3 regions of the Streptomyces sp. NPDC059832 genome follow, and region 2 is predicted to be linked to each of the others. Evidence: riboswitches for the same ligand, from Rfam matches in the RefSeq annotation. Region 2 holds a riboswitch; each other region holds the start of a gene.
What was found. A riboswitch is a leader RNA that binds a small molecule or an ion and turns the genes downstream of it on or off. The one in region 2 is predicted to bind S-adenosylmethionine.

Region 1: another riboswitch for S-adenosylmethionine. It lies ahead of ACFV8T_RS29100 (hypothetical protein); the one in region 2 lies ahead of thrC (threonine synthase).
Region 3: another riboswitch for S-adenosylmethionine. It lies ahead of ACFV8T_RS13240 (aminotransferase class V-fold PLP-dependent enzyme); the one in region 2 lies ahead of thrC (threonine synthase).

What each region holds. Positions count from the first base shown of each region.
Region 1 covers NZ_JBHWIY010000020.1:16,019-23,803, forward strand. The annotation lists gene ACFV8T_RS29080 (VWA domain-containing protein) at 1-691, shown strand, start outside; gene ACFV8T_RS29085 (hypothetical protein) at 694-1,539, shown strand; gene ACFV8T_RS29090 (cytochrome P450) at 1,816-3,183, shown strand; gene ACFV8T_RS29095 (DUF4232 domain-containing protein) at 3,580-4,116, shown strand; gene ACFV8T_RS29100 (hypothetical protein) at 4,143-4,550, opposite strand; SAM riboswitch class IV at 4,599-4,708, opposite strand; gene ACFV8T_RS29105 (cytochrome P450) at 4,758-6,020, opposite strand; gene ACFV8T_RS29110 (cytochrome P450) at 6,017-7,330, opposite strand; gene ACFV8T_RS29115 (TIM-barrel domain-containing protein) at 7,700-7,785, shown strand, end outside.
Region 2 covers NZ_JBHWIY010000017.1:150,567-158,351, reverse strand. The annotation lists gene ACFV8T_RS27785 (MoaD/ThiS family protein) at 366-644, opposite strand; gene thrC (threonine synthase) at 675-1,997, opposite strand; SAM riboswitch class I at 2,015-2,141, opposite strand; gene ACFV8T_RS27775 (glucosyl-3-phosphoglycerate synthase) at 2,295-3,251, shown strand; gene ACFV8T_RS27770 (trehalose-6-phosphate synthase) at 3,306-4,709, shown strand; gene otsB (trehalose-phosphatase) at 4,723-5,601, opposite strand; gene ACFV8T_RS27760 (hypothetical protein) at 5,802-6,278, shown strand; gene ACFV8T_RS27755 (hypothetical protein) at 6,288-7,130, shown strand; gene ACFV8T_RS27750 (DUF3263 domain-containing protein) at 7,173-7,430, opposite strand; gene ACFV8T_RS27745 (ABC transporter substrate-binding protein) at 7,470-7,785, opposite strand, start outside.
Region 3 covers NZ_JBHWIY010000006.1:206,188-213,972, forward strand. The annotation lists gene ACFV8T_RS13220 (NYN domain-containing protein) at 1-782, opposite strand, end outside; gene ACFV8T_RS13225 (hypothetical protein) at 819-1,061, opposite strand; gene ACFV8T_RS13230 (rhomboid family intramembrane serine protease) at 1,225-1,974, shown strand; gene ACFV8T_RS13235 (Lrp/AsnC family transcriptional regulator) at 1,971-2,252, shown strand; gene ACFV8T_RS13240 (aminotransferase class V-fold PLP-dependent enzyme) at 2,329-3,705, opposite strand; SAM riboswitch class IV at 3,878-3,995, opposite strand; gene trpD (anthranilate phosphoribosyltransferase) at 4,081-5,145, opposite strand; gene ACFV8T_RS13250 (cytochrome bc complex cytochrome b subunit) at 5,268-6,893, opposite strand; gene ACFV8T_RS13255 (Rieske 2Fe-2S domain-containing protein) at 6,890-7,785, opposite strand, start outside.

The sequences.
Region 1 (7,785 bases), on a different contig from region 2:
ACAGCTGACCTGCATCGCCGAGGCCACCGGCGGCACCTACACCGCGGTCCAGCACACCGATGAACTCTCCGGCCGCGTCAAGCAGTTGGTCGACCGGGCCGCCGAGCCCGTCGTCACCCCCGTGGCGACCGAGGGCGCGGACAGCTGCTCCGCCGCACCGCAGCTCAAGGCCGGCCTGTACACCGACCGCGAGAAGTTCGGCGAGCACCGCTGGTACCGCGTCGATGTGCTGCCCGGTCAGGAACTGCGCGCCTCGGTCAGCGTCTTCGCCGACCGTGCCGTGAACAACGACTACGGCGTGCTGCTGCGGGCGCTGACCGTGCACGGCCGGGAGATCGTGCGGGGCTCGGAGTCGGGCACCGGCCGTACGGACGCGATCTCCTCCGGCCTGCGCTACCCGAAGGCCGAGGTGGACGGCTCGGACAGCGACGACAAGCCGGCCGCCGAGACCGTATGCCTCCAGGTCGCCAACTCCTTCTCGGCCCCCGCCTCGGTGAAGACCTCGCCCGGCATGCCGGTCGAGCTGACCGTGGACCTGGTGGACAGCCCGGACGACGCCGCCGATGCGGCCGCGTTCGGTCTCGGCCGCGGCTGGTGGCTGCTGGGCGTGCTGGTCCTCACCGGACTGGTCGCGGGACTGCTCTTCGGCTGGATCTCGCGCTGGCGCGTCGCCGTCTGGAGGACCAACTGATGATGCGCACGACACGTGTACTCGCCGGCGCGCTGCTCGCCGGGCTCGCCCTGCTGACGTCGGCGGGCGCCGCGGCGGCCGACGACCCGTCGGCGAGCCCGAGCCCGAGCGCCTCCGGGGACGGGTCCGGCCCCACCGAGGCCGGCACCACCTTCCGTACGGCGACGGCCGTGCAGCAGAACCAGCGCGCCACCGCCGGGGCGTCCACGGGTGACTACCTGTACTGGGTGTTCCCCGCCGACGCGGGCCAGCGGGCCACCGTCAAGGCGAAGATCACCCTGCCGGAGAGCGCCACCCGGCACGGCGCGTCGACCTGGCAGGTCGATGTGTACGACGGGCTGCGGCGCCGGCAGGCCTGCATGTACGGCCGCCAGACCGGCAAGGCCGGGTCCGACGCGTCGACGGTCGAGCTGACCTGTGTGCTGCGGACCGTCCGCGCCTGGTCCGAGCCGTGGGCCGACGACCCGCTGTCGGGCAGCTACTACGTACGCCTCACGGTCGTCGATCTGCCGTCGGCGGACCTCGGTCTCCCGGTGCAGACCGAGGTCGAGATCACGGCGGCCGACCGGGGCGGTGCCGGCGATGTGGACGGCACGCTCGCCAAGCCGTTGGTCCCCGGTGTGTCCTCCGTCGAGCAGGCCTCGGACGGCTCGACGGACGCGGGCGACGACGCGACGCCGAAGGTGTCGCTCGGCAGTGAGCCCGAGGACGGCTGGGCCTCGGGCTGGTGGACCGACCGCTGGCTGTGGACGGTCGGCGGCGGGGTGCTGGGGTCGCTCGCAGCGCTCTTCGGCTACTCCCTCACCCGCGGCGGCGGCCGCCCGTCCCGGGTCCCGCCGGGCGTCTGACCACGCACCTCGCGGGACGGGCTCCGACCAGGGGCCCGGCACACCGCAGGACCGCACCTCCGGACGGGCCCGCGTCCCGGGCCCGTCCGGAGGCGGCGGACAGTGCCTTCTCCGCCACCCTGCCGCCCGCCCCGGCTCCCGGGACGGCAACGCGCGACTACCCTCGACAACTCACGTACCGCAGAAGGCCGATGACATGTTCCACGGCGGGCGGTACCGCTGAAGTCAGGTCGCCGCGCACCGAATCGGGTGCGCCACAAGGGAGCGGAGACTTTCATGTCCACGGAGACCGGCCAGGCCGTCGATGCCGAGCCGCGGAGCCACAGGATCGTGCCGGGACCGAAGGGGCTGCCGTTCCTCGGGAGCCTGCCGCAGTTCGGGAAGAACCCTCTCGCCTTCTTCGAGCGGCTGCGCTCCCACGGGGACATGGTGGGCTGGCGATTCGGCCCCAACTCCTGTGTGTACATCGCCGATCCGGACTGCATAGGCGAGCTGCTCACCGAGACGGAACGCTCCTTCGACCAGCCGGCCCTGGGTATCGCCTTCCGGACCGTGATGGGCAACGGCGTGGTCGTCGCCCGCGGCACGGACTGGCGACGGAAGCGGTCACTGGTGCAGCCCTCCGTGCGGCCCAAGCAGGTGCGGTCGTACGCGGCGACGATGGCGAGCAGCACGGTGGAGCTGGCGGACACCTGGTCGGGCGGTGAACGCATCGACGTCAAAAGGGAGATGGCGGCGCTGACGCAGCGGATCGCCGTGCGCACCATCTTCGGCGTCGACACGGCGGCCGACGCGGAGGCGATGGGCCGGGCGATGGATGTGGCGCAGCAGGAGATCGGCAAGGAGTTCGCCGGTATCGGCGCGCTGTTGCCGGACTGGGTGCCGACTCCCGGCCGGGCCAGGATCAAGAAGGCCGCGGCGGTCATCGACGCCGAGGTGGGCCGGGTCGTCGCCCGTCATCGCGACGGCGGGGACGAGCGCCCCGATCTGCTGAGCCGGCTGTTGACCGCGGTCGACGAGACGGGCGCGCACCTCACCGACCAGGAGATACGCGACGAGACGGTCACGCTGTACATCGGCGGGCACGAGACGACCAGTTCCACGCTGGTGTGGGCCTGGTATCTGCTGTCCCGCCATCCGCGGGTGCGTGCCGCGCTCACCGAGGAGCTGGACCGGGTGCTCGGTGACCGGGAGCCGGAGTTCGACGACTACGCGCGGCTGACGTACACCCAGTCCGTGGTCAAGGAGACCCTGCGCCTCTACCCGACGATCTGGCTGGTCACCGGTGTCGCGAAGGAGGGTGCGCGGATCGGCGGCGTGCCGATGCCGGTGGGCACCCGGGTGTGGACCAGCCAGTGGGTGACACAACGCGACGCGCGGTGGTTTCCCGAGCCGGAGGAGTTCCGCCCCGAGCGCTGGGATCCGGAGACGGGCGACGACATCGCGGAGTACGCCTGGTTCCCGTTCGGTGGCGGCCCCCGGGTCTGCCTGGGCACCCGGTTCGCGATGGTGGAGGCGGTGCTGATCCTGGCCGTGCTGGCGCGCCGTTTCGAGCTGGACGTGGACCCGGGCGTCATCGGTCCGGTGCCGTCGCTGACGCTGCAGCCGGACCGGGAAGTGATGGCGACGATCCGGACACGCTGAGGCACACGGGGCGGGGTGGCGCGCGGTGGGGGCGCCGGTCAGGCACCATGACCCGGACGGGTGGCCGGGCCCATGAGCACGGCGCGTGGATCCGGAGCGTGGCGCTCCTGGCGGCGCTCGTCACGGGAGCACCGCTGTCACCGCCTTGGCCCTGCGGACCCCCGCTCGCGCGAGGTGGGACGGCGCGACAGGAACCGGGTGACCCTCCCGGGTCCGGACGCGCAACCCGTCCCGGCACCGGACACACGGCCCGTCCCGACACCAGATATGCCGAACCGGCATGTCCGATCTGTCGCGAAGATCGGGTCGGGCGGTTCACACTGTCCATGTCGGCCCCACCGGCCGACGGGCCGTCCGGCCGTTTCCGCAGGCTGTCGATCCAACGGGAGAAACACCATGCGCCTCCGCTCCGCTCTCGCCTCCGCGCTCTCCGTCACGGCCGCCCTGGCGCTGACCGGCACCGCGGCGTCGGCAACGACCGGCACCGCGTCCGCCGACACCGCGAGCCGCCTCGGAACCTGCCAGGAGAAGGACCTCGAAGTGCACGCCGCACCCGGCGGACAGCGGAACGTCGCCCGTATCAGCGTCACCAACAACGGCCACCGGGCCTGCGTGGTGGACCGGATTCCCACGATCACCTTCAGGGGCCTCGACGGCTCCGCCGAGGCCGTCCCGCCCGCCGGGAGCGGACCCTACGCACTGGCCGGCGGCGAGCGGGCGTACGCCGCCGTGCGCACCGCGGACCCGGCGGCCACCGAAGGCCACGTCGTCGGCAGCCTGTCCGTGGCGGCGGACCCCTCCCATCTGGGCGTCGCCTTCCGCGCGGCCACCGTGGGCATGCCCGAGGGAGTCCACGTGTGGGTGCCGGTGACCACCCTGTGGCAGGAATCGCGCGCCGCGGCGGACAGCGCGCTGGCGGACGCGCTGGGCTGACGAGGGGCCCTGCGGACCGGGCGGATCTACAGGCCGCAGGACGTGCCGCCGACGGTCCGCCGCGGGTCGGGGGCCGTCGTCGCGCACAGCGGGCCGCCGTCGAAACCGGCGTTGACCAGGGCGGTGGCACGGCCGGCGGAGTCCACCAGCTTCAGGGCATGCCATCGCGGCAGCCAGAACACCCGTCCGCGGTGCTCCGTGAGCAGTTCCGTGAGGGCTGCCGGAGAGTGCGTCCACACCTTCGGCAAGTCCTCGGCGTGATCGAAGGCGGGGCGCAGCCCGACCCAGCCGTCGGCGCCGACGTCACCGGAGGTGAGCAGGAGTTCCACGGCCTGGCCGGGCTCCTGGTGGCACTTCTTGGCATGGATCCAGTGGACATGGTGGCCGGGGCCGTGGCTGGCGCAGCCGTCGTTCCGGATGAGGTGGGGGAGCATGGTTCTCCGCCTTCCCGAGATCATGGACCCCAGGTGCTCTGCCCCGATGGTCCGCTGTTCCCCGTACGCCGCGCACGGGGCCGGTCGTCACCCGGAGCACCCGCAGCGGAGCGGGGTGCCGTCCAGTTAGCCGGGGCTGTGCACTGGAACTCATGACCTGCGAGAACTGTATCCCACGGGCGACGGTGCCCGACGGGTGGTCAGTTCTCAGCCGTGCAGCAGGACCGGGAAGGCCTCCATGTCGTTCTGCGTCATCACCGGCAGCTTGCGCACCTGTTCGTCCGCAACGGCCGCCCGCAGTCCGGGGAAGCGCGCGAACAGTGCGGGCAGGGCGATCCCGGCCTCGACCCGGGAGAGCGCCGCCCCGGGACAGATGTGGGGGCCGTGACCGAAGGTCATGTGGCGGATCGGAGTCGGCCGGGTGATGTCGAAGTCGTCGGCGTCCGCCCCGTGGTGCTCGATGTCGCGGCCGATGGCGCGGTATGAGATCACCACTCCTTCGCCCTTCGCTATCACGTCGTCGCCGATCCGGATGTCCTCCGTGGCGAACCGCATCAGCAGATGGGTGGTGGGGGTGTCCCAGCGCAGGGTCTCCTCGATCACCGTCTCCCAGGGGATCTCGCCGTCGAGCACCCTGCGCAGTTGGTCGGGGTGGGTGAGCAGGGCGCGTACGGCGTTCAGGATCAGCCCGATGGTGGTCTCGTGACCGGCTGCCACCATCGCCTTGAGATTGCCCACCACCTCTTCCTCGGTGAGCGGTTCGCCGCCCTCCTCGGCGAGGATGAGCGCGCTGGTGAGGTCGTCGGCCGGACGCGCGGTCCTCTCCCGTACGAGATTGGCGTAGAAGACGTCCAACTCGGCCAGCAGCGCCAGGCGTTCCTCCTGCGGGGTGAGCATGGAGAAGAACGCCTTGTACCGCCGCATCAGCATGGGGTGCTCTGCCTCGTCCACGCCCATCAGCATGCCGACGACCCGCATCGGCAGCGGCTGGGCGAACACGGACTTGAGGTCGACCACACCGTTCTCGCTCCTCTCGCCCTGCTCGGCGAGGGCATCGAGCAGTTCCTCGGTGAACTTCTCGATGTCCGGGCGTATCTCCTCCAGCCTGCGCGGCGTGAGTGCCTGGGAGGTCTTGGTGCGCAGTCGCCGGTGCTCGGCACCGTCCACCGTGAACATGGAACGTCCGGCGTCGATCATGCCGATCAGCGGCCACTCGTGCGTGACCTCGCCGCGCTGCCAGAGCCCCCAGGCGTCGAGGTCCTTCACCAGGCGTGGATCGACGAGCAGTTGACGGGCCAGGGCATGCCGGGTGACGGTCAGGGCCGGGACACCGAGGAGCTCGATCCTGGCAAGCGGACCGGCGTCACGCAGTCGTGTCGTCTCACCGTCCAGGTCCTGGACCAGCGGGTCGATGACGACGGGCCCGCCGCTCGAAGCGGCCTCCCGGGCGGCGGCGTGCGGGCAGTTCAAGACAAGTCTCCTGTCGGGCGTACGGGGGCGAACCGGACGGGCAACGCGGTCATCCCCCGCAGGAAGGCGGACTGGCGCCGGACCAACTCCGGTGCGGGCACGGAAAGTTCCAGATCGGGAAGCCGGTCGAGCAGCACCTCGATCCCGGTGCGGGCGATGATTTCGGCGATCTCCTGCGCGGGGAAGGGGCAGCGGTATTCGCCGTGGCTGAACGCCAGGTGCGCGCTGTTGCCGCGCTGGCCCGACGGCCCTCCCGAGGCGGAGAGATGCTGCCGGATGTGCGGATCGGCGTTGGCGGCGCCCAGGCCCAGCAGCACCATGTCCCCGGCACGGATGCTCCGGCCTCCCAGCCGGGTGTCGCGGGCCGCCCAGCGACCGGCGAGGATCTGCGTCGGGCCCTCCTCCCAGAGCACCTCGTTCATGGCTTCGGCGACACTGTGCCGGCCGCCGGAGAGCGCGACGGCGAACTGGTCGTCGGTGAGCATCAGCCGGAGCGAGTTGCCGATCCAGTCGGCCGTGGTGAGGTGCCCGGCGGCCGTGATGGCCATCAGGTCGAGTACGTACTCCTCGTCGGTGAACTCACCGGCGTACGCCAGCATGCGCGAGGTCACGTCGTTCCCGGGCGCGGCCCGCCGTGCCGCCAGCAGCCGCTGCATGTGTTCGCCGAACCGCAGATGGGCCTCCTGCGCGCCCGGTCCGCCGTCGGCCAGATCCCTGAGTACCTCGGCGATCCGCGGCCCGTCCGCATCGGGGAATCCGACCAGACGGGCGAGGACGAGCACCGGCAGCGGCACGGCGAAATCGGCGATCAGGTCCGCCGTACCGCGGTCGCAGAACCCGTCGACCAGCCGGTCGGCCAACTCCTCACAGGCCATGCGGAGTTCGAAGTGCTCGACCTCCTCCAGGGCGTGCCCGACCATCGCGGCGTGACGCCGGTGCTCGGCCCCGGCGGTGAAGTAGATGGAGGGCATCGGGCGGCCGACCATCGGTAGCAGCGGCCAGTCCTCGGGGATGTTCCCCCACTGGTTCCACAGCCCGACGTCCCTGGGGAACAACTCGCCGTCCGTGGTGACCTGGTGGAGTTCGCGGTAGCCGATGACCAGCCAGGCCGGAACCCCGCCGGGCAGTTCGACGGGTACGACAGGTCCGTGTTCGCTCCGCATGGCGCGGTAGACGACGTGGGGTTCGGTGTGGAACCCGGGCCCGCTGAGCGGCACGGCGGACGCACCGCCACCTGCCGGGCAGCCTCCGGCGGCGGGCGGCGGGGACATGGGCTGGCGCTCGGGCACCGCGGATGCGGGCGTCGTCATCGTACGGAATCTCCTGCGACGAAGGCTTCGCTCGTTGCGGTGGTCGGCTGATCAACGCGGCTTCACTATAAGGAAATTCAGTGAGCCTTTCGGCACTATTCACAACCAATCTCGCCACTTTTCCGATCTGAAGAGCCCGTTTTCTGAGCATGACTGATCAAAAGGACGGGGATGCGCCATACTCCGGCCGCGAACGCCCGCCATGGCGCGGCCATGCGACGCATCGGCACGGGCAGGCGTGGAGCAGTCACCGGAGCGTTGACATGCACCGGTCGCACGGTGAATTCTGATGCGCGAATCTCCAGCGTTCCAAGCATGTCTGCGCAGGCATCACCTATTTCACTGTTCGGTACGAACGGAGAACACTCCTTGCGGATCCTTCAGAACCGTCCCAGCCGGATGGCGGTCGGCACACTGTCGGTGATCGTCCTCGCACTCACCGCCCTCACCGCCCC
Region 2 (7,785 bases):
GAACTCACCCTCCGACAGGAGAGGGTGGGTGCGCCGGAACGCGTCGACCGCGGCTGAATGTATCTGCCCAACTGCCCTCTGCAACAGGTCAATCGGACGAGAATTCTCGGCAGAACCGAACGCCCGGATATGCGGAATTCATATGAATCCTGGGCAAGTCGGGCCAGGCAAAGGCGACTTATGCCTCAAGCGGATCGCGCACTTTGGCTGCATCTTGTCGTGGCCGGGCGCATTCTCGTATGCGGGCGGCACGGGCAGCTGGGGGGACTTCCCACACTGTACCGCGCTCAACCATGCAGAATTGCCCCCTCCGTTTTCAAACACGGAGAGGGCAATTCGATTACGCGGTGCGGTCGGACGGGGCGTCAGCAGCCGCCGGCCACGGCCGGGATGATCGAGATGCCGGCGCCGTCCGGCGTGGCCGTCTCCAGACCGCCCTCGAAGCGCACGTCGTCGTCGTTGACGTACACGTTGACGAAGCGGCGCAGCTTGCCCTGGTCGTCCAGGACGCGGGCGGCGATGCCCGGGTGGTTCTGCTCCAGGGACTCGATGACCTGGGAGAGGGTCGAGCCCTCTGCCGGGACCTCGGCCTGGCCGCCCGTGTAGGTGCGGAGGATGGTGGGGATGCGGACCTTGACGCTCATGGCGGGTGCCCTTCCTGGAGTCTCGGGTGGTCAGCTGGTGGCGAGGCCGGCGGCGCGGAACGCGTCCAGGCTGGGCCGGATCGTCGCGGTCGCCTGCGAGGTGTCGGCCACCGCGTCGAGGGTCTTGAGGCCGTCACCCGTGTTGAGTACGACGGTGGTCAGCGACGGGTCGATCAGACCGGCCTCGATGAGCTTCTTCGTCACGCCGACCGTCACACCGCCCGCCGTCTCCGCGAAGATGCCCTCGGTGCGCGCCAGCAGCTTGATCGCGTCGACGACCTGTTCGTCGTCGACGTCCTCCACGGCGCCACCGGTGCGGCGGGCGATGTCCAGGACGTACGGGCCGTCGGCCGGGTTGCCGATGGCGAGGGACTTGGCGATCGTGTTCGGCTTCTGCGGCCGGACGACGTCGTGGCCGCCCTTGTACGCGACCGAGACCGGCGAGCAGCCCTCGGCCTGGGCGCCGAAGAGCTTGTACGGCTTGTCCTCGACCAGACCGAGCTTGATCAGCTCCTGGAGGCCCTTGTCGATCTTGGTGAACTGCGAGCCGGACGCGATCGGGATGACCAGCTGGTCCGGGAGCTGCCAGCCGAGCTGCTCGCAGATCTCGTACGCCAGGGTCTTGGAGCCCTCGCCGTAGTACGGACGCAGGTTGACGTTGACGAAGCCCCAGCCCTCGCCGAGCGGGTCGCCGATGAGCTCGGAGCAGAAGCGGTTGACGTCGTCGTAGTTGCCCTCGATGCCGACCAGCTCACCGCCGTACACCGCGGCCATGACGACCTTGCCCTGCTCCAGGTCGTGCGGGATGAACACGCAGGAGCGGAAGCCGGCGCGGGCGGCGGCGGCGCCGACGGCACCGGCGAGGTTGCCGGTGGAGGAGCAGGAGAGGGTGGTGAAGCCGAAGGCGCGGGCGGCCTCGATGGCCTGGGCGACGACGCGGTCCTTGAAGGAGTGCGTGGGGTTGCCGGAGTCGTCCTTGACGAACAGCTTGCCCTGCTCGACGCCGAGCTCACGGGCGAGGTTGTCGGCCTGGACGAGCTTGGTCCAGCCGGGGTTCAGGTTCGGCTTCTCGGCGACATCGGCGGGGACCGGCAGCAGCGGCGCGTAGCGCCAGATGTTGGCCGGTCCGGCCTCGATGCGCTTCTTCAGCTCTTCGGGGGAGCCGCTCGGCAGGTCGTACGCGACTTCGAGCGGCCCGAAACAGGACGCGCAGGCGAAAATGGGGCCGAGTTCGAAACGCTCGCCGCACTCGCGGCAGGAAAGGCCCGAGGCGGGACCGAGGTCGACGGCTTCGGCGTTGGCGTCAGCGTCGGCGGAAGAATCGGTGCTTACTGCAACGGTCTGCGCAGCCATGGTGGCGAGGCCCTTTCTCCTCATCTTCCTCGCGGCGCGTTTCGCCACGAGACGGAATTGGCACCTTCCCCACCTGACCTCACGGTCGGCGGGGGGGTTGCCGGGACTTCAACGGGCCGTTCCCTCAGTCCCTCTGGATGAGCGCTGTGGCACCGGATCTTCGATCCGGGCATTTATCGGCGGACGGACCCCGGCATGCGATGGTCGTCCGCGTTGTTCAAGACTGTAACCGAAGCACCGGACTGTTGAGATAGTCGTCCGAACCGCGAGATGGATCACATACAGGGAGTATCGACCGTGCTGGAAGAGGTCGAATGCTGGCTGGCCAGGCGTTCCTGGTCGGCCGCCGACCGCCCGTTGGACCGCCTCCTGGCCGCCAGGGCCACGGCCGGGGAAGCGGGCCGCGGGAGCGTCAGTGTCGTACTGCCCGCGCTGAACGAAGGGGCGACGGTCGGCGAGATCGTCGCGACGATCCGGCGCGAGCTGATGGAGAAGGTCCGGCTGGTCGACGAGCTCGTGGTGATCGATTCCGGTTCCACGGACGACACCGCGAAGGCGGCCCGGGAGGCCGGCGCCCGGGTGGTGCACCGGGACGCGATACTCCCCCGGATCCCGGCCGTGCCCGGCAAGGGCGAGGTGCTGTGGCGCTCGCTCCTGGTGACCGGCGGTGACATCGTGTGCTTCATCGACGCCGATCTGAAGGACTTCTCGGCGGACTTCGTCTCCGGCATCGTCGGCCCGCTGCTGACCGACCCGGACGTGCAGTTCGTGAAGGCGATGTACGACCGCCCCTTCGGCGACACGGCGGGGCAGGGCGGTCGCGTGACCGAGCTGGTGGCCCGTCCGCTGCTCAATCTGCACTGGCCGCAGCTGGCCGGTTTCGTCCAGCCGCTGGGCGGCGAGTACGCCGTACGCCGCTCTCTGCTCGAACGGCTGCCCTTCCCCGTCGGCTACGGCGTGGAGCTGGGCCTCCTGGTCGACGCGCTGCACACGGTGGGGCTGGACGCGCTGGCCCAGGTCGACGTGGGGGTGCGCAAGCACCGGCACCAGGACGGGCAGGCGCTCGGCCGGATGGCGGCGGCGATCTACCGGACCGCGCAACTGCGGCTGTCCCGCGGCCACCTGGTACGCCCGGCGCTCACCCAGTTCGAGCGCGGCGCGAACGGCTTCGTACCGCGCACCCATGCCGTGGACACCGAGGAGCGGCCCCCGATGTGCGAGATCGAGGAGTACGTTTCGCGCCGCGCGGCCTGACGTGGCCTGACTTCGCACGTTTGGGCGGTTCGTGATCGGGCTAGATTCCGCAACATGGTCTCCGAGCACGAAGCCCAGTCCTCCGCCCGGCTCTCCGCCCAGGTCCTCGTCGCGTCCAACCGCGGCCCGGTGTCGTACACCCTGGGCGCGGACGGATCGCTCGACGCGAAGCGGGGCGGCGGCGGGCTCGTCTCCGGACTGAGCGCCGTCGACGACAAGTTGTGGGTGTGCGCGGCGCTGGGTGACGGGGACCGGGAGGCGGTCCGGCGGGGGGTCGGTGAGTCGGGCGTACGGATGCTCGACATCGACGCGGACGTGCACGCCGACGCGTACAACGGCATCGCGAACTCGGTGCTCTGGTTCGTCCACCACATGCTGTACCAGACGCCGCTGGAGCCGGTCTTCGACGCGGAGTTCCGGCGGCAGTGGGCGTCGTTCGAGACCTACAACCGGGCCTTCGCCGAGGCGCTCGCCGAGGAGGCGGGGCAGGGCGCCGCGGTGCTGGTGCAGGACTACCACCTGGCGCTGGTGCCGGGCATGCTCCGCGAGCTCCGCCCCGACCTGCGGATCGGCCATTTCTCGCACACCCCGTGGGCACCCGTCGACTACTTCCGGCTGCTCCCCGACGACATCGCCGAGCAGCTGCTGCACGGCATCCTGGGCGCGGACCGGGCGGCGTTCCTGACCCGGCGCTGGGCGGACGCGTTCATCGGCTGCTGCACCCAGATCCTGGGCGGCACCGGGCGGACCAGGATCGGGGTGCACGGTCTCGGCGCGGACGGGGACTTCCTGCGCCGCCGGGCGCACGAGGCCGATGTGGACGAGCGGATGGCGGCGCTGCGCGAGCAGACCGGCCCCGGCCGGAGGACGATCGTACGGGTGGACCGAACGGAACTGTCCAAGAACATCGTGCGCGGCCTGTTCGCGTACCGCGCGCTCCTGGACGAGCGGCCCGAATGGCGCGGACGCGTCGTCCATGTCGCCTTCGCGTACCCCTCCCGGCAGGACCTCGCGGTGTACCGCGACTACACGGCCGAGGTGCGACGGGTCGCGGACGAGATCAACGCCGTGTACGGCACGGAGGGCTGGACGCCGGTCGTGCTGCACGTCAAGGACGACTTCGCCCGCTCTCTCGCCGCGTACCGGCTGGCCGACGTGGCGCTCGTCAACCCGATCCGGGACGGCATGAACCTGGTCGCCAAGGAGATCCCGGTCGTCTCCGACCACGGCTGCGCGCTGGTGCTGTCGCGTGAGGCGGGGGCGTACGAGGAGCTGGGCAGCGACGCGGTCGTGGTGAACCCGTACGACGTCTCGGCAACGGCGACGGCGCTGCACGAGGCGCTGACGATGGCGGAGGACGAACGGGCCGCGCGCACGGAACGCCTGGCCGCGGCGGCGGTCGCGCTGCCGCCGCAGCAGTGGTTCCTGGACCAGTTGGACGCGCTGCGGCGGGAGTGAGCCGCCCGGGGTGTCAGATCCGCCGGGCCAGCCCGGCCAGGAAGGCGACGACGTCGCCCGGTCCGGCCAGCAGCAGGTCGGCCCGCTCGGCCAGTTCGGGCACCTCCGCGCTGCCGCTGCAGACCAGCAGTCCGGGGATGCCGTCGGGGCCCTCGGTACGGAGCTTCTCCACCGCGGCGTAGGCGGCGAGGTCGCCGAGGTCGTCGCCCGCGTACAGCACGGACTCGGCGTCCGTCTCCCGTACGTACTGGGCGAGCGCCACGCCCTTGTCCATGCCCGGCGGGCGCAGCTCCAGGACCAGCCGGCCCGGCTCGACGATCAGTCCGTGCCGGGCGGCGAGCTCGCCGAGCGGGCCGGTCAGCGCCTCGAACGCGGCCTGCGGATCGGCGGCCCGGCGGGTGTGGACGGCAATCGCCCGGCCCTTCTCCTCGATCCAGGTGCCGTGCCACGAGCCGGCCCGGTCCAGCACGCCCGGGAGCTCGGCGCGGACCGCGGCGATGCCGGGGTGCGGGGCGGGGGCATGGACGGTGCCGGACACGGCGTCCCAGCGCTCGGCGCCGTAGTGGCCGAGGACCACGAGGTGGTCCAGGCCGGGCACTCCGGCGAAGCCGCCGTGCCGGACCGCGACGCCGGCCGGGCGGCCGGTGATCACGGCGATGGAGGCCACCTTCGGGGCGAGCGCCGCAAGGGCCGCGACGGCGTCGGGGTGGGCGCGGGCCTGCTCCGGGTCCGGGACGATGTCGGCGAGGGTGCCGTCGAAATCGAGCGCGATGACGGCGCGGTCGGGGCGGGCGAGGATCGCGGCGAGGGCCTCTCGGCCGGCCGGGGTGGTGGGAGTCGGGAGCGCGGACGGGGTTTCGCTCGGTGTGGGTGCTTCGGGGTTGCTGCCCATGGAGGGAGCCTATAGCGGCGGGCCCGGAGCCGGCTCGCCCGCGGCGTGACGGGCGAGGAGCAGCCGGCCGCCACGCGCGCATGAGGCATCGAACGGACGAACGGTCCCGACCTGGCGTGTGGTGCCCATGGGGTGCGGACAGCGATCAGGGCGACCAGTTCCCCCACCTCGATCGGGAGCGGCCCTGATGCGCAGGTCTCTTGTCCTTTCCACGGTACTGGCGGCTCTCCTCGCGGGTGCCTCCCTCTCCCCCGCCCCGGCTCAGGCCCGGCCGGCCGGCCGGGCCTGAAGCCCGGCACGCGGCGGACGCCGGCCTCTTCTACACCAACGGCGACCACGTCCACGTCTCCAGTACGCCCCCGGCGACGGCGTCCGGACACGGCTGGTGGGTGCGGGTGAAGGGAGGGAAGCCCGGCGAGAAGGCCAAGGTCACCATCTGGCTCCAGGCGAAGGACCGGCACGGCAAGTGGAAGTCCGTGGCCAGTGGGTCGAAGAAGGTGAAGCCGACCAAGGGCAAGGCGAGCAGCACCCATCGGGCCAACGCCCGTAAGACCTGCGAGGGCCGGAAGAAGACGCAGTGGCGGAGCCTGATCGACGTGGACGTCATCGGCGAGGCCGGCTCCCCGGAGAAGGCCGTCACTGCCACGATGACCTTCAACTGCGGCGCGGGTGTGTAGGGAGAGGCAATGGGTGATGCGGTGCGGGATGCGACCCTGCTCATGGGCGTGCACGGAGTCCTCACCCGGCATCCCTGGCTCACACCGCCCGAGGACGGCTCGGAGTCCGGCGTACCCGAGGACACCTCGGATTCTGATTCCGACGTGGCCGAGGACGCCTCGGAGGCCGAAGACGTCGACGTCTTCGGCCTGGCGGTGAACCGGGCCGAGGCCTACGGGTGGAGCAGCACCCTGCTGGGCGCCGGCATGGAGCTCGGCGGAAGCCGGTGGGGGCACAACGACGCGGGGGAGGACTGGACGCAGGACGGGCGTGTCCGGGAGATCGGCTGGCTCCAGGTGGACGTGTCCTCCCGCCTGAACCGGCAGCGACTGCCCGTGCTGCCGGTGGCGACGGTCCTCGGCGATGTGCTGCGGCAGGTGGGCGACGTCCGGGTCACCGGAGTACACACCGTGGCACCGGTGCATCTGGCGCCGGATCCCGCCGCGGCTCTGCTGTACGCCGCGCATTGGTACGAGCTGGCCGATCCGGGCGCGGCCAGGGACATCACCGTCACCGTGTCGGGCCGCGAGGCGGGGCTGCCGGGCCGGGGCGGGCGCGTCCGCGACGAGGCGCTGGCGTGCGCCTACGGCCGGATGGCCGTCGAGCCGGAGAGCACCGCCGTGAACCTCCCGGGTCTGTCCCGGTCGCCGACCGGGAAGGTGCAGACCGAAGGGATGCGCCGGGCCCTGGCCTTCCGCTGCCGGGTGCCGGTGTGGTCCCTGGACGCGGCGGCCTGGACCACGGAGGTCTTCGTCGAGGCGCTCCGTGCCACCGGCACCGCGGAGCCCGTCCTGATCACCGTCTCCTGCTGAGCGGGCGCCGGTCCCAGCACCGCGCCGCCCCGTACTTCGCCCTCAGCGGCGTTCGCGTCTCGCGTCCCTCACCCGGCGCAGGCGGTTGACCGTCACCGGGTCCTCCGCCAGTGCGCGGCGGTCGTCGAGCAGGGCGTTCAGGAGCTGGTAGTAGCGGGTGGGCGAGATGCCCAGCTGTTCGCGGATCGCCCGCTCCTTCGCCCCGGGGCCGGACCACGACTGCCGTTCGACGGCGAGCACGGCACGGTCCCTGTCGGAGAGGCCGTCCGGGTCGTCGGGGCCGTTCGTGGGGGCGGTCATATCAGCCAACATATCGCCCGCCCGAAAGGCCGCCACCCGCTAATCCTCTTTCGCCGCCGCGGCCGAATCGCGCGCGATCCGCCCCAGCACGGTCCCGGGGCTGCCGTTCGGCGCGACCGCCTTGCCGATGTTCTCCTTGATCGACTCGCTGGACCGGGCCCAGGACCTCTTGCCGTACGGGTAGAACTGCGAGTCCGGCAGCGCGGCCAGGAACTTCCACAGCGGCTTGTACCTGGCGTCGGACTCCATGGCCGCGGAGGCGCTGTCGGTGACCGGGAGGAGGTCGTACTTGTCGGCGAAGCCGATGACGTTTTTGTCGGTGAACAGGTAGTCGAAGAACTTGCCCAGCTGCACA
Region 3 (7,785 bases), on a different contig from region 2:
TCCTCGACCGAGCGGCCCTCCCTGGCGGCCCGGCGGCCCGCCTCCACGGACGCCTCGGCCTCACCGAGCCGCGCCTTGAGCCGACGGCTCTCGCTCTCGGCCGCGGAGACCTGGGCGGCCGTCTCGGACCGTACGGCGTCGGTCTCGGCACGGCTGCGGCGCAGCGCGGCCTCGCCGCGCCTGACCTCGTTGACGGCGCTGCGCAGCTTGCGCTGGAGGGATTCGGCCTCCTTGCGGGCCGCGTCCAGCTCGGCGCGCAGCCGCTCCGTCTCGCTCTTCGTCTGCGAGCGGGCCCGGACGAGCTCCTCGCGCAGCCGCTCCAGTTCGCGGCGGCTCTCCTCGTCGGCGCGCTCGGCGTCCGCGCGCTGGGCCTCCTCGCCGGCGGCGGCGACCAGCTTCACCCAGCCCGACGGACGCAGCACATAGGCCGCCGCGGCCACATCGACGGGGTCGGCGGCGGCAGGCGGCGCACCGGCCTCCAGGGCAGCGGTCAGCTCGGGCTGCCCCTCCTTGAGCCGCTCGCCGATGCGCTGCCGGAACAGCGCGTCGTTCTCCAGGGCGGCCGCCATCGCGTTCCCGGCGAACTTGGCCCGCCGGGTCGGGGTGAAACGGGCGTACTGCCGCAGCTGGGCCGGGAGTTCGGTGACCGTCAGGCCGCCGAACGCGTCCGAGACCAGTGCGACGACCCGCCGCCGTACGCCTTCGGGCAGCGGGCGGTCGAGCGCCTCGACGGCGTCGTCGGCCGCCTCGGCCGACTCGGCGCCGCTATCGGGCTGCTCCACCATCCGTCACCCCAAATGTCTGTGGGCGCGGCTCCGTCAGGAGTCGGCACCCGGCCTGTCCACCAGTTCGATCTGGTCCACCGCATTGCACCAACGACAGCGCACCGACTCGATGGTCTCACTGACCACCTCGCGTTCCTCGACGCTGGACTCACCGGCCAGGTCGAGATGGACATATTCGACGACCTTCGAGGAGCGCGTCACGTCGAAGCGCGTGAGATTTCCGCAGAGCGTGCAGCGCCAGCGAGTCCCGTCGGTCGGCTGGGGAACCGTCGTCATCGTTGCGTCCTCTTTCGTCGAGCCTCTTGCTGCCTTGCTTCAAGGATCTCGCGGTGCGCCGTCGAACTGCGGATGTCCTGCCGTAACCCTACGGCCTCACCGCGTCCCCCCGACACGGCGAGGCGGTCTGTCCCGTTCCCTCCGGTTGCGTCATGCTCTGTTCATGATCGATCGGCGAGCTGTGGCCGGCAGACTGTCCGGCGGACTGCTACGGACGGTCACCGGTGGACCACTGGTGACCCATGCCCTGATCGCGGTCTGCGCCCTGGTCTTCGTGATCAGCCCGCTGTCCGGCTTCAACCCGGTCCCCGGAACCGCCGACGCCCTGCTGGCCGCCCAGGCGGGGTACTTCGAACGGTGGGGCGTGATCCCGAGCGAGCTGTGGGACGGCTCGGCACACGCCCTGCTCGCCCCGCTCACCGCCCTCTTCGTGCACGGCAGCTGGCTGCACCTGCTCGGCAACGTGCTCTTCCTGTACGTGTTCGGGGCGATGACCGAGGAGCGCATGGGCCGGATCGGGTTCACCTTCTTCTACGTCATCAGCGGCTATCTCGCCCTGGTCGCCTACGCGGCCGCCCACGCCACGTCCGACCAGACGCTGGTGGGCGCCTCGGGGGCGATCTCGGCGGTGCTCGGGGCGTTCCTGTACCTCTTCCCCAGGGCCCGGGTCACCAGCCTGTTCCCGTTCCTCTTCTTCCTGCCGCTGCGCTTCCCCGCCTGGATCGTGCTGGTCTTCTGGTTCGTCCTGCAGTGGCTGGCGTTCCGGGGCGCGGGCAGCGGGGGGCCGGGCGTGGCCTATCTGGCCCATGTGGTGGGCTTCGCCCTGGGCTTTCTCTACGCCTGGGGGCGTTACCGGCGTACGGATAGAGTGAAGGCACCAGCCACGGCCACCGAGGGAGAAAGCCAGCCGTGATCACCGCGATCGTGCTCATCAAAACCAGCGTGGACCGGATTCCCGAGATCGCCGAGGCCATCGCCGCGCTGGACAGCGTCAGCGAGGTCTTCTCGGTCACCGGTACGTACGACCTGATCGCCATGGTCCGGGTGGCCAAGCACGACGATCTGGCCGACGTCATCCCCGGCCGGATCAGCAAGATCCCCGGCGTCGAGGCCACCGACACGCATGTGGCGTTCCGTACCTACTCGCAGCACGACCTGGAGGCCGCCTTCGCCATCGGCCTCGACGCGTAGGCACACCCCCACGGCGTGACACTTCGGCGGGGGACGGGCTCGGCTGCCCGTCCCCCGCCGAAGTGCTGTGTGCCCGTCAGAGCTGCGCCGCACCCCGGTCCGGGACGCAGCGGCCGTCCTCGGTGCGGTACTTCCACTGGGCGCCCTTGCTCACCAGTTCCTTGACCGCGCGGACGAAACGCTCGATGTGCTCGTCCGGCGTACCGGCGCCGAAGCTCACCCGGATCGCGTTGAGCGAGAGCTCGCCCGGCCCGGCCTCCGGCGCGCCGCACTCCCCGACCTCCTGCGGGTCGCTGCCCAGCAGGGTGCGGACCAGCGGGTGGGCGCAGAAGAGTCCGTCGCGGACCCCGATGCCGTACTCGGCGGAAAGGGCGGCGGCGAAGTGCGAGCTGTTCCAGCCCTCCACCACGAAGGAGATGACGCCGACCCGCGGGGCCTCGTCGCCGAACAGCGAGAGCACCTTGACCTCGGGGACCTCGGCCAGGCCGGTCCGGACCGCGCCCACGAGGTGCTGCTCCCGGGCGACCAGGTTGTCGAAGCCCGCCTCGGTGAGCGCCTTGCAGGCGGAGGCGATGGAGTACACCCCGATGACGTTGGGGGAACCGGCCTCGTGGCGGGCGGCGGTGGAGTGCCATTCGACGTCCACGCCGCCGTCGGTGCGACGGGCGACCTTGCGCGAGGCGCCGCCGCCCGCGAGGTAGGGCTCGGCCTGCTGCAGCCAGTCGGACCGGCCGGCGAGGACGCCCGAGCCGAAGGGCGCGTACAGCTTGTGTCCGGAGAAGGCGACCCAGTCGACGTCCAGCTCGGCGATGTCGACGGGGTGGTGCGGGGCGAGCTGCGCGGCGTCCAGCACGATCCGGGCACCGTGCGCGTGCGCGGCGGCGGCCAGCTCCTTCACCGGCCACAGCTCGCCGGTGACGTTGGAGGCACCGGTGACGCAGACCAGCGCGGGGCCGTAGGGGTCGCGGTCGGCGAGGGCCCGCTCCAGCGTCTCGACGGCCTGGGCGGGGGTGCGCGGGGCGTTCAGGTAGGTCACCCGGGCGTCGCGCCACGGCAGCAGCGAGGCGTGGTGCTCGGTCTCGTACACGAAGACCTGGCAGTCGGCCGGGACGACCGCGGCCAGCAGGTTCAGCGAGTCGGTGGTCGAGCGGGTGAAGATCACCTGGTCGTCGGCGCGGCAGCCGAGGAACTCCGCGACCGTCGCGCGGCTGTTCTCGAAGAGGTCCGTGGAGAGCTGCGAGAGGTAACCGGCCCCTCGGTGGACGCTGCCGTAGTACGGGGCGTACGCGGCGACATCGTCCCAGACGCGCTGGAGGGCGGGGGCGCTGGCGGCGTAGTCGAGAGCGGCGTAGGTGACCTCACCACCCGTGACCAGCGGAACCGTCACATCCTTACCCAGAACCGGCAGAGGGGCACAAAGCGACTGGTCGGCGGCAGCGGTGAAGACAGACATGGCGAACTCCCGTAAGAGGCAGGCGAATTGCATGCGCCGGCGGATACGCGGCAGCGCAGCGGAGAGAAAAGGGGTGTGCGGAGGAGGGCCGACGGCCCTATCGCATTCGCGTGCTCACAAGAGACTCCCTAGGGACCAGGACCCCGGGGGTTGGCATTCACAGATGCCGAGGGGCCCGCGCTTGCCGCAGACCTCGCTGCCTACGGCCTGGTCTTCACCCGGGGCACCCCGCCACGGACGGAGGGTTGCCGGACAGCGGGCCGGGGCCGTAGTCGCTGTCACTCATGACCTGACCAGCATCTTGCCATACGCACAAAGACGCGCAAGGCGCAGTCCAGGATCCGGACTGCGCCCTGCGCCACATTTCCGCCTGTTTCAGGCGTTGCTGGCCGCCACCCAGCGCTCCAGCACCCGTGCCGCCGCCCCGGAGTCGATGGACTCGGCGGCCTTCGCCATCCCGGCCGCGAGCTGCTCGTTCAGCGTGCCGTCCGCCGCGTCCAGCGCCACCAGCGCCGCCGCCGAGTTGAGCAGCACGGCATCGCGCGCCGGTCCCCGCTCGCCGCCCAGCACCCGGCGGGCCACATCGGCGTTGTACGAGGCGTCCGCACCGCGCAGGGCCTGCACGGGCACCAGTTCCAGACCGACGTCGCGCGGGTCGAACGCCTCCTCGCGCACCGCTCCGTCCCGGACCACCCAGACCCGCGAGGTCGCGGTCGTCGTCAGCTCGTCCAGACCGTCGTCGCCGCGGAAGACCAGCGCCGAATTGCCCCGCCCGGCCAGCACCCCGGCGACGATGGGCGCCATCTTCAGGTCGGCCACGCCGACGGCCTGCGCACGCACCCGGGCCGGGTTGGTGAGCGGCCCGAGGATGTTGAACGTCGTCGGCGCGCCGAGCTCCTTGCGGGCCCTGGAGACGTGGCGCAGGGCGGGGTGGAACTTCACCGCGAAGCAGAAGGTGATGCCCGCCTCCTCGGCGACCTCGACGACCCGCTGCGCGGAGAGGTCCAGGTTGACGCCGAGCTTCTCCAGCACATCGGAGGAACCGCTCGCCGACGAGGAGGCGCGGTTGCCGTGCTTGACGACCTTGGCGCCGGTGCCGGCGATGACGATCGCCGACATGGTGGAGATGTTGACCGTCTTGGCGAGGTCGCCGCCGGTGCCGACGATGTCGACCGTACGACCGGGTACGTGGATGGTCTTGGCGTGCTCGTACATCGCCCGTACCAGGCCGGACACCTCGTCGATCGTCTCGCCCTTGGCCCGCAGCGCCACCGCGAACCCGGCGATCTGCACATCGGTCGCCTCGCCGCTCATGATGCGGTCCATCGCCCACGCGGTGTCGTCGGCGGTGAGGTTCTCACCGCGCAGCAGGGGGTTCAGCATGCCGGGCCAGGAACGGTCCGCCACGCTGTCGCCGCCGATCGGGGTCACAACGTTCATGGTCCGCTCCTGGGTCCACAGCCGGTAAAAGGGATGCCTCCACCCTATCGAGCGCCGGGGACGGCAAAGAGCCCCGTCCATCGAATGGACGGGGCTCCTGCTGTGGCGATCAGTTCAAGCGATCAGTGGTGACCGTGGCCGCTGGTGATCTCCTTGTACTCCTCGGCGGTGGGCTTGGCGATCTGGTTGTCCTCGCCGAAGTAGCCCTTGCTGAGCCGGGCCCGCAGCTTCTGCAGGGCCGACACCTTGCGCTCGACACCGTTCTCGTCGACCGTCGGGCCGATCTCGACCGGCTTGTACTGCTCGTGCGCGGTGAGCGTGTGCAGCTGCCCGGGGCTGAGCGGCTCGTGGATCTCGACGAACTCACCGTGCGGCAGGCGCTTGATGATGCCGGACTCGCGCCCGTGCAGCACCTTCTCCTTGTCGCGGCGCTGGAGGCCGAGGCAGATCCGCCGGGTGGCGATGAACGCGAGGACCGGGCCGACGAAGATGAAGATCCGGACGAACCAGGAGATGGCGTTCAGCGACAGGTGGAAGTGCGTGGCCCACAGGTCGTTGCCACCGCCGATGAAGACGATGACGTACTCGGTGATCCAGGCGACGCCGAAGGCCGTCCGGGTCGGGGCGTTGCGCGGGCGGTCCAGGATGTGGTGCTCGCGCTTGTCGCCGGTGACCCAGGACTCGACGAACGGGTAGACCGCGATGATCGCGAGCACCAGTCCGAAGGCCATCAGCGGGATGAACACACCCAGTACGAGCGTGTGACCCCAGAGGTTGATCTCCCAGCCCGGCATCACTCGGATCAGACCCTCGGCGAAGCCCATGTACCAGTCGGGCTGGGCGCCGGTGGACACCTGGTCCGGGCGGTACGGGCCGATGGCCCAGATCGGGTTGATCGAGGCGATGGCCGCGATGACGGCGATGATGCCGAAGACCAGGAAGAAGAAACCGCCGGCCTTCGCCATGTACACCGGCAGCAGCGGCATGCCGACGACGTTCTTGTTGGTGCGGCCGGGACCCGCGAACTGCGTGTGCTTGTGGTAGAAGACCAGGATCAGGTGCGCCACCAGCAGACCGAGCATGATGCCCGGCAGCAGCAGGATGTGGATCGAGTAGAACCGGGCGACGAAGTCGTGACCGGGGAACTCTCCGCCGAACAGGAACATCGAGATGTACGTGCCGACGATCGGCATCGACAGGATCGCGCCCTGGGTGAAGCGGACACCCGTACCGGACAGCAGGTCGTCCGGGAGCGAGTAGCCGGTGAAGCCGGTGAACATGCCCAGCACGAACAGCAGGAAGCCGAACAGCCAGTTGATCTCACGCGGCTTGCGGAACGCACCCGTGAAGAAGACGCGCATCATGTGCACGAACATGCCGGCCAGGAAGATCAGCGCGGCCCAGTGGTGGATCTGCCGGACCAGCAGACCACCGCGGACGTCGAAGCTGATGTCCAGCGTCGAGGCGTAGGCCTCGGACATCCGGATGCCCTGCATCGGCTCGTACGAGCCGTGGTACACGACCTCGTTCATGCTCGGGTGGAAGAACAGCGTCAGGTACACACCCGTGAGGATGATGATGATGAAGCTGTAGAGGGCGATCTCACCGAGCATGAAGGACCAGTGGTCCGGGAAGATCTTGCGCATGTTGGCCTTGGCCAGGGAGTAGATCCCGAGCCGGCCGTCCGCCCAGTCGGCCACCCGCTCACCGGCGGGCGCCTTGCGCTGTGTGTCGGTCGCAGTACTCATCCGCGCTCCCAGAATGCAGGACCGACGGGCTCTTCGAAGTCACCGAGCGCCTCGAGGTTGCCCTCACTGTTCACACCGATCCGCAGCTGCGGAAGGGCGTGACCGGCCGGACCGAAGATGACGCGGGCGCCGTCGGAGAGGTCGAAGGTGGACTGGTGGCACGGGCAGAGCACGTGGTGCGTCTGCTGCTCGTACAGGCTGATCGGGCAGCCGACGTGCGTGCAGATCTTGGAGAAGGCCACGATTCCCTCGTGGGCCCACTCGCGCTCGCGCTTGTCCTTGATGTTCTCCGGCTGGATACGGATGATCATCAGCGCGGCCTTGGCGATCTGGTTCTGGAAGTCCTCCGCGTCCTCCTTCAGGCCCTCGGGCATGGCGAAGGTCAGCGAACCGACGGCGACGTCCTCGGGACGCAGCGGCTCCATCGTGTTCATGTTGATGAGCTGCTTGCCCTTGGCCCACAGGGTGTTGCGGAGCTTCTTCTCCGGCAGCGGACCGAGGTCGCGCAGCAGCACCACACCGGAGAGCGGCACCAGGGCCAGCGCGCCGAACATGGTGTTGCGGATCAGCTTGCGCCGACCGAACGCGGACTCCTCGGCACCTGCCGCGAAGTCCGCCAGGACCTTCGCCTTGACCTCGGGCTCGGCCTCGATGGCGTGCCGGTCGTCGGCGACCTCCACGTCGGACATCAGCGTGCGCGCCCAGTGGACGGCGCCGGCGCCGATCGCGAAGAGGGCCACGCCCAGGGTCAGACCCAGGGAGAAGTTGAGCGCGCTCACATGGCCGAAGGGCCAGATGTACACGATCTTGTCGACCGGGAAGATGACGTACGAGGCGATGAAGCCGATCGTCGCCAGCATGGACAGCGTGAACATGAACGCGACGGCGCGCT